2 regions of the uncultured Pseudoramibacter sp. genome follow, and region 1 is predicted to be linked to the other one. Evidence: a T-box and tRNA genes for the amino acid it is inferred to sense, from the RefSeq annotation. Region 1 holds a T-box; the other holds one or more tRNA genes.

What was found. A T-box is a leader RNA that pairs with one kind of tRNA and senses whether it is charged. The one in region 1 lies ahead of pheS (phenylalanine--tRNA ligase subunit alpha), so its partner is inferred to be a tRNA-Phe.
Region 2: it encodes a tRNA-Phe, which carries the amino acid that the T-box ahead of pheS (phenylalanine--tRNA ligase subunit alpha) is inferred to sense. The anticodon was not compared.

What each region holds. Positions count from the first base shown of each region.
Region 1 is NZ_CAIFFF010000002.1:15,784-21,440, reverse strand. It holds gene QZX60_RS01350 (YjbQ family protein) at 1-531, opposite strand, end outside; tRNA gene QZX60_RS01345 (tRNA-Pro) at 532-608, shown strand; gene QZX60_RS01340 (hypothetical protein) at 680-1,258, shown strand; ribosomal protein L20 leader region at 1,314-1,431, shown strand; gene infC (translation initiation factor IF-3) at 1,432-1,983, shown strand; gene rpmI (50S ribosomal protein L35) at 2,013-2,207, shown strand; gene rplT (50S ribosomal protein L20) at 2,243-2,596, shown strand; gene QZX60_RS01320 (RNA methyltransferase) at 2,633-3,415, shown strand; T-box leader at 3,424-3,636, shown strand; gene pheS (phenylalanine--tRNA ligase subunit alpha) at 3,678-4,703, shown strand; gene pheT (phenylalanine--tRNA ligase subunit beta) at 4,716-5,657, shown strand, end outside.
Region 2 is NZ_CAIFFF010000018.1:2,907-8,563, forward strand. It holds gene tgt (tRNA guanosine(34) transglycosylase Tgt) at 1-584, opposite strand, end outside; gene queA (tRNA preQ1(34) S-adenosylmethionine ribosyltransferase-isomerase QueA) at 592-1,632, opposite strand; gene ruvB (Holliday junction branch migration DNA helicase RuvB) at 1,619-2,671, opposite strand; gene ruvA (Holliday junction branch migration protein RuvA) at 2,681-3,289, opposite strand; tRNA gene QZX60_RS08560 (tRNA-Cys) at 3,357-3,431, opposite strand; tRNA gene QZX60_RS08565 (tRNA-Gly) at 3,443-3,517, opposite strand; tRNA gene QZX60_RS08570 (tRNA-Phe) at 3,528-3,603, opposite strand; tRNA gene QZX60_RS08575 (tRNA-Asp) at 3,605-3,681, opposite strand; tRNA gene QZX60_RS08580 (tRNA-Val) at 3,701-3,776, opposite strand; gene QZX60_RS08585 (class I SAM-dependent methyltransferase) at 3,855-4,598, opposite strand; gene QZX60_RS08590 (type 1 glutamine amidotransferase) at 4,619-5,353, opposite strand; gene QZX60_RS08595 (MurT ligase domain-containing protein) at 5,367-5,657, opposite strand, start outside.

The DNA.
Region 1 (5,657 bases):
TTTAGCGTTATAAGCCTTTAACAGTGGTGATCCGATAGCTTTTTCGCCAGGTTTTAGAAGTGACCCGACGTGAGAAATAAAAATCATACGGTCCTTTTTAGGTCCGCCAAAGTCTGCAGCAAAGATGCCTTGATGCAGTCCGAGAACAAGTGTCCCTTCGTGGACTGTTAGACGCATAGATTGCCCAACCATTGCAGCTTTGATGCCAGGTGTGGATGGGCCGGTATACTGCATGCCGTTAAAACGGGGAAATGCATGATCTAAAGCTTTCAGATAATCTTTGACCATATCTTTATTCTTTGGGTCGGCAAGAGTGATGCCGACGCTGCTTTCCGGTGTCTGCAATAAGATTTCACCATCGCGAATACGTTCAGATTCAACGTAATCTACGACTTGAGATGTTATATCTGCCATATCTTCAAATTGCTCTGAAGAAAATTTTATTATTTTCATAAAAAACCTCGCTAAAAGTACTTGATTTTCTTTTGCTCTTATTCTATAATAAACATCGTTGATTTGCAAATCACACATCGGGGTGTGGCTCAGCTTGGTAGAGCGCATGGTTCGGGACCATGAGGCCGGAGGTTCAAATCCTCTCACTCCGACCATTTGATTATAAGCTGCTGAGTATATTAAAGCTCAGCAGTTTTTTTAATTTTATAAAGAGCAGGAGCAAATCATGAAAAGAAAAACAATAATAGGTATTATTGTCATCTTAATTGCTGCGGGTATTGCTGGATACGGGTATTGGCGTACCCATCCATCTAGTTTTTCATTCAATTTATCTGGGTCAAAGGGAACCAATTCACCGAGTGTTAAAATACCGCGCAATAAATCCACTAAAAAAGCAACATCTACTTCTGATACTTCGTCCAGTTCTTTGAATCAAATGAAGGACGATGCAAAATCGTTTTATCAGCTTATTTATAATAAAGAGTATGATCAAGCGGAAAAATACATGACATCAGATTTTGCCGAGAGTTTAAAACAGGCAGTTGATCAAAATCAAAGCAACGATGCTTCTGTAGCGAAGGATATTTCATCCTATACAACGGTAAACACACCGGTTTCAATATCAGATCCTATTGTAATTGCGGATGACTTAGAATATCAAGTGACTTTAAAATTATCTGACGATTATGAAGCTAAGGTGGGATTTAGAAAATCAGGAAAAACGTACAAAGTTTTTTCATTTTCAGCCCAGGATCCAAATATGAACAATGGTGGGTATGCCGGCAGTTCACAAAAAGGACAATAAAGAAAAATAATTTATAGCTTGACATCTAATTTTTTATTCAGTAAAATTAATACGTAAATTAAAGCAGAGGCATTAAAGCTTCTCACCTTGTTTCGCAAAATGCGAACGGGTTATATTGCGATAAAGATGCTTTATGTGCAGGTGCTTTAGTTTGCCTGCACATTTTTTATTTTATAATATGGGGGTGTATTACAATAGCAAGAGATGTTCAACATGAAATCAATGAAATGATTCGCGATCGTGAAATCAGAGTAATCGATGCTGATGGTGAAATGATTGGAATCATGAAACCGGCTGAAGCGCGGAAACTGGCAGAAGAAGCCGGTCTTGACTTAGTTAAAGTATCTCCGCACGCTAAGCCGCCTGTTTGTAAAATTCTGGATTATGGTAAATTCCGCTATGAAGAAATCCGTAAACAGAAAGAAGCAAAGAAGAAGCAGAAATCGATGACCGTCAAGGAAATCAGAATGTCGGTCCGTGTTGAAGAACATGACATTCAGGTTAAAGCGAGAAATGCTGAAAAATTTCTTCAACAAGGTCACCGTGTTAAACTGACCATTCGATTCAGAGGAAGAGAAATGATTTACACCAATCAGGGACGACAAGTGCTCTTAGACTTTGCAAATCGTTTGAAGGACTACGGAACAGTTACAAAAAGTCCTAAATTAGAAGGTCGGAACATGTCTATCTTTTTGTCTCCAAAGGGCAGTAAAGACAACAAATAATTATATATATTAAATTTAGGAGGACAATTATGCCAAAGATGAAGTCACATCGCGGATCTGCGAAACGTTTTAAAATTAAAAAATCAGGAGTTATCAAGAGATCGAAGGCGTATAAAAGCCACATTTTAAATAAAAAATCACCTAAGCGCAAAAGAAATCTTAGAAAAGCAGGCTATTTAGTACCAAGCAATGCTAAAAACGTTAAGAAAATGCTGTTAAAGTAAGAAATTTATTTTAGATAAACAATTAGGAGGAAAAAATGGCCAGAGTAAAAAAAGGCGTTAATGCTCATAAAAAACATAAAAAGATTTTAAAACTTGCAAAGGGTTATTATGGCGCAAAAAGCAAATTGTACCGCCCTGCGAATGAAGCTGTTATGCGTGCGCTCCGTTCTGCGTACAGCGGACGTAAACAGAAGAAACGCGACTACCGCAAGTTATGGATTACAAGAATCAATGCTGCTGCTCACATGAATGGCTTAAGCTACAGCCGTATGATTCATGGCTTGAAAGTGGCTAATGTCGAAATTGACCGCAAAATTCTTGCTGATCTCGCGATGAATGACGCTGAATCATTTGCAAAATTAGCTGATTTAGCAAAAGAAAATTTATAATATAATCGTATTAATTAAATTTCCGAAGGAAAGCCAGTGGTTATTCAATCTAAACAAAACCGCAAAATTAAGCAAATTCGAAAACTCTTTTCACACAAGGGAAGAGAGTCAGAAAAATGCTTTGTTTTTGAAGGAAAAAAGCTTTTTGAAGAAGCGTTAAAAAGTGCGGTGCCACTTGTAGGCATACTAGTTGCGCGTCGATTTATGGATACAAATCGTCACCAGCTAGATGCCATTTCATCGGAAATTCCTGTGGAAGTGGTTGAAAACCACATTTATAATCAATTATCACGCCAAAAGCATCCAGAGGGAATCCTTTGCATTGCGAAATATTTTGACGCCCAAATCGATTTAAAACGATCACAACACCTTTTATTATTAGACGAATTGGCTGATCCGGGAAATTTAGGGACTATTATTCGTACTGCGGATGGTGTTGGCTTTGATGGTATCATTTGTTCGGATCAAACTGTTGATTTTTATAATGATAAAGTTATACGGGCGACAATGGGATCTTTTTTTCACATTCCCATTTATAAAACAGATCAATTTGAAGCGTTCATTCGAAAATTAAAACAAAACAATTTTTTTGTTTGTGCCACTTCATTAGATGGAAATTTATCTCAAGAATCGCCGATGCCGCATCATTCTAAAAATGCGTTAATTTTGGGCAATGAATCTCATGGCGTTCGTCCACAGATCCAAGCAATTTGTAATTTTTCATGGAAGCTGCCTATATATGGCAAGGCAGAATCCTTAAATGTTGCTGTGGCGGCAGGTATCATGATGTACTTGACGGTAATAGGTGACAAGAAGTAGAATAACAATTAATAGCGATGACAAAGCAAATAGCATGAACCACTGTTCAAGAGAGAAGCAATTCATGGCTGAAAGATTGCGGACATGTTGATGTGAAATTTCACTTTTGAGCTTTTTAGATGAAATCAGTATTCTAAAACGTTTTCTGTTGCGTTAAACAGTTGAGAGATCTTATTTATTAAGATAAAAAAGGTGGTACCGCGGAAAATTTCGTCCTTGATTTCAAGGACTTTTTTTTATGGTGAAAATTAAGGAGTAAAAAATGAATAAAGATCAGCTTGATCAAATCAAAAATGAATTTAAAGAAAAAATTAGCCATATTGAAGATATAAAGGAATTAGAAGAGCTTCGCGTTCAATTTCTAGGTAAAAAGGGAGCAATTACTCAATTTATGAAAGGAATGGGTAAGCTTTCAAAAGAAGAGCGCCCAATCGTTGGTAAAAAAGCCAATGAAGTAAGAAAAGAAATTCAAGACAACCTTGACAGCGTAAAGGGACATATCGAATCTAAAGTATTGGAAGCGCGTCTGGAACGCGAAAAAATCGATGTGACTTTACCTGGTAAGCCATGTAAATGCGGAGCACACCATCCATTAAATATTGTCACAGAAGAATTGGAAGACATCTTTTTAGGCATGGGGTTTTCGATTGTCAGTGGTCCTGAAATAGAATGGGTTAAATACAATTTTGATGATTTAAATATGCCGAAGGATCATTCTTCAAGAGACAAGCAGGAGTCCTTCTATTATCGAGATGATATGGTATTAAGAACGCAAACCTCGCCGGTTCAAGTCCGGACGATGTTATCTCAAAAACCGCCGCTTCGTATTATTTCGCCGGGCCGTGTTTACCGATCAGATGAAATTGACGCAACGCATTCACCGGTATTCCATCAAATGGAAGGCTTGGTGATCGACAAAGGTATTGCGATGTCTGATTTGAAGGGAACCATGGACCTTTTTGCTAAAAAACTTTTTGGCAACAAGACAAAAACAAAATTCAGACCGCATCAATTTTATTTTACTGAACCTAGTGCGGAAATGGATGTTACTTGCTTTAAATGCGGAGGAAAAGGATGTCCTGTCTGCGACAACTCGGGATGGGTTGAATTGCTGGGTTGCGGAATGGTTCATCCGAATGTGTTACGTGCTTGTGGGATTGATCCGGAAGAATATAGCGGTTTTGCTTTCGGGCTTGGTTTGGACCGTATCGCATTGACGAAATATGGTATTTCAGATCTTCGTCTGCTGTTTGAAAATGATACGCGTTTTCTTTCGCAGTTTAAATAAAGGAGGAAATAGATGTTAGCTTCTTTCAATTGGTTAAAAGAATTTGTGAAAATTGACCAGGATGTTAAGACATTTGGTGATACATTAACCATGGCAGGGACAAAGGTCGAAACGATCACACCCGTCAATGAAAAAGTCAGAGGAATCGTAACGGGAAAAATCACGAAAATTGAAAAACATCCCAATGCAGATCGGCTTCGCGTATGTACAGTAGAATTTGGCGAAGATAAAACACTTCCAATTATCACAAATGCCCAGAACGTGTACGAAGGGGCTGTTGTTCCCGTTGCTCTTGACGGTGCAATTATCGACACAGGAACACAGATCAATGCCTCCGAAATGAGAGGGGTTCGATCTGAAGGGATGATGTGCTCCGTTAAGGAAATGGGTTTAGACACATCCTTGTTTAATAAGGAGGCGACACAGCAAGTTTATATTTTTCCAGAAGGAACGGAAAGTGGACTTGATGTTCGAGAATTATTTTGGGTCGACGACCATATCATAGATATTGAGTTAACAGCAAACCGTGGAGATTGCCAGTCGATTTATGGTATCGCAAAGGAAGCTGCTGCTGCCTTGGATCAGCCGATCAAACCGATTGAATTATATCAATCAACAGAAAAAGATTCAGAAATAGAAAATTATCTGAAAGTGTCAGTTAAGGATTCTAATTGCAAGAGATATACAGCCAAGGTCTTTAAGGTCAACAAAATAGAACCGTCACCAATTTGGATGCAGCGGAAGTTGTTAAATTCAGGAGTTCGCCCGATCAACAATATCGTCGATGTAACAAATTACGTCATGATCGAATTGGGTCAGCCGCTTCACGCATTTGATTATGATCATATTGGTACAAAGGAAATCGTGGTGAATCGCGTCGATGATCCGACCTTCACGACCCTTGACGGAGAAGAACGAAAAATTGATAATCAGATGATGATGATTACCAATGGT
Region 2 (5,657 bases), on a different contig from region 1:
TCGTCAAACATGCCGCCCTGCACGATGCCGAACAAAGCCTGATGTTCCGGATTGGCGTGGGCCTGCTGGCACCGCTTCGCCCAGCGGGTCGTCATTTCCATCGAATGCTTCGTGTAGTCGTAATCGGCGTCCGCCGGCGCGCACTCGTCAAAGCACATGATGATGTCCGCGCCGATGACGTTCTGAAGGCGGATGGAATCCTCCGGCCGCATAAAATGCCGGGAGCCGTCTAAATAAGAAATAAACTTGACGCCGTCTTCCGTAATCTTTCGGATCGCGCCGAGGGAAAACACCTGAAATCCGCCAGAATCGGTTAAAATCGGGCGGTCCCAATTCATAAACCGGTGCAGCCCGCCGGCTTCCTTCATGACCTCTTCACCGGGTCTTAAATAGAGATGATAGGTATTGCCGAGGATGATCTGCGCGTTCATGCGGTGCAGATCGTCGTTGTCCATCGACTTGACGGTCGCCTGGGTGCCGACCGGCATGAAAATCGGCGTCTGAATTTCGCCGTGATCGGTGATGATCCGGCCGAGCCGCGCGCCCGTGTATTTTTCCTGATGGATGAGTTCGTATCGAAACATGATTCTCCTATTGAATGAACATTGCGTCGCCGAAGCTGAAGAAACGGTATTTTTCTTCAACCGCGTGACGGTAGGCCGCCAGAATCTTTTCTCTGTCGTAGAAAGACGAGACCAGCATCAAAAGCGTCGATTCAGGCAGGTGGAAATTGGTGATCAGCGCGTCGATCACGTTCCAGTGGAATCCCGGATAAATGAAAATCGACGTCGATCCGTGTTCCGCGACCACTTTGCCGTCGTGGCGGGAGGCGACGCTTTCCAGCGTCCGAACCGTCGTCGTGCCTACCGCGATGACCCGGCCGCCTTCAGCCTTTGTCTTTTCGATCAAATCCGCCGTTTCCTGAGAAACGCTGTACTGCTCTGAATGCATCTGGTGATCCAGAATATTGTCTTCCTTGACCGGTCTAAAGGTTCCGAGGCCGACGTGCAGAGTCACAGCTGCCGTCTTTACGCCCATTCCCCGGATCTGATCGAGCAGCGCTTCAGTAAAGTGCAGACCGGCTGTCGGCGCCGCGGCAGAGCCGTTGTACTTCGCGTAGACTGTCTGATACCGAGACGGATCGCTCAATTTTTCGTGGATGTACGGCGGCAGCGGCATGGTGCCGATTTGGTTCAGGATTTCCTCGAAAACGCCGTCGTATTCAAAGGCAATGACGCGCAGGCCGTTGTCGATGGTCTTTTCGATCGTCCCTTCGAGAACGACTTTATCGTCCGAATCCGTAAATTCTAAAACCGCGCCGGGCTTAGCCTTCCGCCCAGGCTTGACCATCGTTTCCCAGCGGTTGTCGTCGAGGCGTTTTAAGAGGAGCAGTTCCACTTTTCCGCCCGTTTCTTTCTTGTGACCGTAAATACGGACCGGCATCACCTTCGTGTCGTTCATCACCAAAAGATCGCCGGGTTTTAAATAATCGACAATGTCGTGAAAATGCCGATCCTCGATTTGATCCGTCTTCCGGTCGATGACCATCAGGCGGGACATGTCCCGCTTTTCTGCCGGCGTCTGGGCGATTAACGCTTCCGGCAGATCGTAATAAAAATCAGATTTCTTCATCATGCTTCGTCAATTCCTCCAGACTAATTTGATTGGCTGGCGCCTGTGCGGCCTTCAGCCCCAAATGGGCACAGCCCGCCGACGTGATCACGCGCCCGCTGGGCGTCCTGGCCAAAAACCCCAGCTGCAGCAGATAGGGCTCGTACACTTCTTCAATCGTGTTGGATTCTTCCCCGATGGACGCGGCCAGCGTGTTGAGCCCCACCGGACCGCCGTCAAATTTCTCGGCGATCGTCCTGAGCATCAATCGGTCGTTTTCGTCCAGGCCCACGTCGTCCACTTCGAATAAAGTCAGGGCCTTTTTGGCTGTTTCGAGGTCGATCACGCCCTCGCTTTCCATTTCCGCGTAATCCCGCACCCGCTTGAGCAGCCGATTCGCCACACGCGGGGTTCCTCGAGAACGTCGGGCCAGCTCTCTCGCCCCTGCATCGTCGATGCCGATGCCCAAGATGCCAGCGGAGCGCTTGACGATATCCGCCAGCTCGTCCGGCGAGTACAGCTCCAGGCGCTGCACAACGCCAAAACGATCGCGAAGCGGCGCCGTCAGCTGTCCGGCTCGGGTGGTCGCGCCGACCAGAGTAAACTTCGGCAGATCAATTCGGATGCTTTTGGCACCCGGGCCCTTCCCGATAATAATGTCAAGGGCAAAATCTTCCATCGCTGGATAGAGCACTTCTTCAACTTGACGCTGCATCCGGTGGATTTCATCGATAAACAGCACGTCACCGGCCTTCAACGTCGTCAGAATCGACGCGAGATCCCCGGGTTTTTCGATAGCCGGGCCCGAGGTGATGCGGATCTTCGTGCCCATCTCGTTGGCGATGATGTTGGCTAACGTCGTCTTGCCCAAGCCCGGCGGGCCGTAAAGCAGCACGTGATCCAGCGGTTCTCCCCGCTTTTTCGCCGCGTTGATAAAGATGCCCATCTGCTTTTTAACCCGCTTCTGGCCAATGTACTCGTCCAGATTTTGAGGTCTCAGCGAATGCTCGATCTCCACATCCGGCTCTGAAAATTCTGTTGTGATAATCCGATCCTTCATAATGTCCCTTTATGATTTTGAAGCAGCCGTCAGCGCCGCCTTTAAGAGCGCTTCAATGCTCATGCCCGGTTCAATCACCTGATCGATGAGGTCCGAGGCTTCTCTGTAGGCGTAGCCCAAGCCCAAAAGCCCGTTGATGCCCTCGTTGTACAAGGCGTCGGCCGCCTGCATGCGCTCGGTCGCACCGCCCGCCACTTCCGTTTCCGGTGTCTCGAAATCCTTGTACTTGTCTTTCAGCTCGAGGATGATCCGTTCCGCCGTTTTTTTGCCGATGCCCGGTGTTTTTGAAATGGCCTTGTCGTCCGCATTTTTGATGTGGCGGATGAACGTCGCCTCGTCGAATTGAGAGAGCAGACTCATCGCCGCCTTCGGGCCAATGCCGGAAATGCCAATCAGTGTCACGAACAGCCGGCGCTCTTCCTCGGTCGAAAAGCCGTAGAGGGTCACGTCGTCTTCCCTAAAGGCCGGATATAGTAAAAGCTTCACCGGCTCGTGCAGCGCCGGCAGTGCCGCGTTAGTCGTCATCGATGTACGGATCCAATACCCAAACCCGCCGGCTTCGACGACCACGCCGTCGGCGCGTTCCGCTTCCAATACGCCCTTGATGTATTCGAACAAAATTGTCCTCCTATTAAAAAAACGCTAAACCCAACACAATGTCTGGTTTAGCGTTTGCCTTCTTATATGGAGGTGGCACCCAGAATCGAACTGGGGAATAGAGGTTTTGCAGACCTTTGCCTTACCGCTTGGCTATGCCACCGCAAAATAAAATGGAGCGGAAGACGAGATTTGAACTCGCGACCCTCGCCATGGCAAGGCGATGCTCTACCACTGAGCCACTTCCGCACCGTTTAAATGGTGCCCAGAGGCGGAATTGAACCACCGACACGGGGATTTTCAGTCCCCTGCTCTACCGACTGAGCTATCTGGGCATGGCGACCAGGATGAGGCTCGAACTCACGACCTCCAGCGTGACAGGCTGGCATTCTAACCAACTGAACTACCTGGCCAATAAATAATGTTGCTATCTGGTGGTCGCTACAGGGCTCGAACCTGTGACCCCCTGCTTGTAAGGCAGATGCTCTCCCAGCTGAGCTAAGCGACCAAATCTCAAGCACAGGCATTATTATACGCTAGATCCCTGTGCTTGTCAAACCTTTTTTTCGATTTTTTTACAATTTTTTTATCTTTTCTCTGCAACGTACTGAACACGGTCGCTCAGCGCGCCGCCAGCCAGAAAAGTTCCGAAGTCGTAAATCTTCTGATTCTTGAAAGCTGGCACCTTTAAGAGTCTAAAAATATCTTCCACAGGATAATAGTACTGGCTCTGCTCTTCTTCGTAGCGTTCGTACAAATCGTCTTCGCGGCGCACAAAGAAGGACAAATCAAAATCAACCTTGTTGTCGTCCGGATGCAGGGTATTTTCCCACACGCAGTAGACATTGTCAAAATTGTAGACGAAGGTGTTGTCGCCGATCGTTTCCTTGTATTTTTCCGGCGTGTTCATATCGAACATTAAAAGCCCGCCGGGTTTTAGCGCCTCTGCCGAGCAGCTTAAAAAGGACTCGATTTCGTCCAAGCTCTTCAAATAATTGAAGCTGTCGCAGCAGACGATCACCGCGTCAAAGGTTTCGCCGATCTGAAAATTACTCATGTCTCCCTTGAAAAAGCGGACGTTTTCGATCCCCTGGGCCTCTGCCTTTTCAGCGGCCACTGTCAGCATATCCTCAGATAAATCCACGGCCGTCATGTCGAACCCTTTTTTAGCCAGCCGCAGCGTGATGTTGCCGGTCCCACAGCCGAATTCCAAGATTTTTTTAATCGGCTTGGTCGAATTAAGGGTCATTCTGAAGATGTAATCGGCCCATTCGTCGTAATTGATTTCCTGCATCAATTCATCGTAAACTTTAGCAAAGTCTTCGTACACAATACTCCCCCTCTCGTTTTTTAATCTAAAAGCCGCTTTTCCATCGTGTCGTGTGCCTGTTTTTCAAAGTGATCCGGCAGCGGCGGCAAAGTTCCCTGGCCTGTCTTGCGTTCCAGCGCAGCCGATAAAATGGCGTCGGCCACAGCCGGGTTTTTGGGCAGCAGGCAACCGTGGCTGTACGTTCCGTACACATTCTTGTACCGAACGCCTTCCGTGCCGTCTTCGCCGTTGTTGCCGTAGCCCTTGAGCACCTTGCCCATCGGTCTCACGCCATCCTGCAGATAGGTCTTCCCGGAATGATTTTCGAATCCGATAATATTGACCCCCGGTTTGTCGTCAAAGGTAAACACATAATTGCCGATCATCCGTTTTTTGACGCCCTCGGTGTAAAAATTCAACGCGCCGGTAAAATCGATCTGCTTGCCGTCCCAGGTCTTGTAATATTGGCCGAGCATCTGATAGCCCCCGCAAATGGCCAAAACCGTTTTGCCGTCTTCGATTGCAGCCTTCAGCTCCTTGTCCTTTCCGGAGAAAAGGTCGGGCAGCAGCACTTCCTGGTCAAAATCCTGGCCGCCGCCGATAAAAAACAAATCGTAGTCCGCAGCCTTTAAAGGTTCTCCGACGCAGACGCGGTCCACTTCCACAGGGATGTGCCGCCATTCGAGGCGGCGGCTCAGGCACAGCACATTGCCGCGATCGCCGTAGAGATTTAAAATATCCGGGTACAAATGACAAATTTTAAGTGGTTGTTCCATGATCTTGTCCTCCTTATTCCCAGAAATTTTTCACGTCGTACATTTTCGTGATCTTATTCCGCAGGTCCATCATCGCCGTGTAGGTCGGCATGATGTAAACGGGATAATCCTGCGCCGCACAGGTCTTCATCAAGGTTTCGTAATCCTTAATGACTTTCATCTTGTCTTCCGGAATACCGGCGTATTTGAAGCGCAGCGCCATATCCTCTGCGCGTATGCCTGACAGGTAGAGTCCTTTAAGCTTATCGCCCATTTCGGCAATTTGTTCGAAATCGACGTCCCAGATCCAGGACACGTCGGTGCC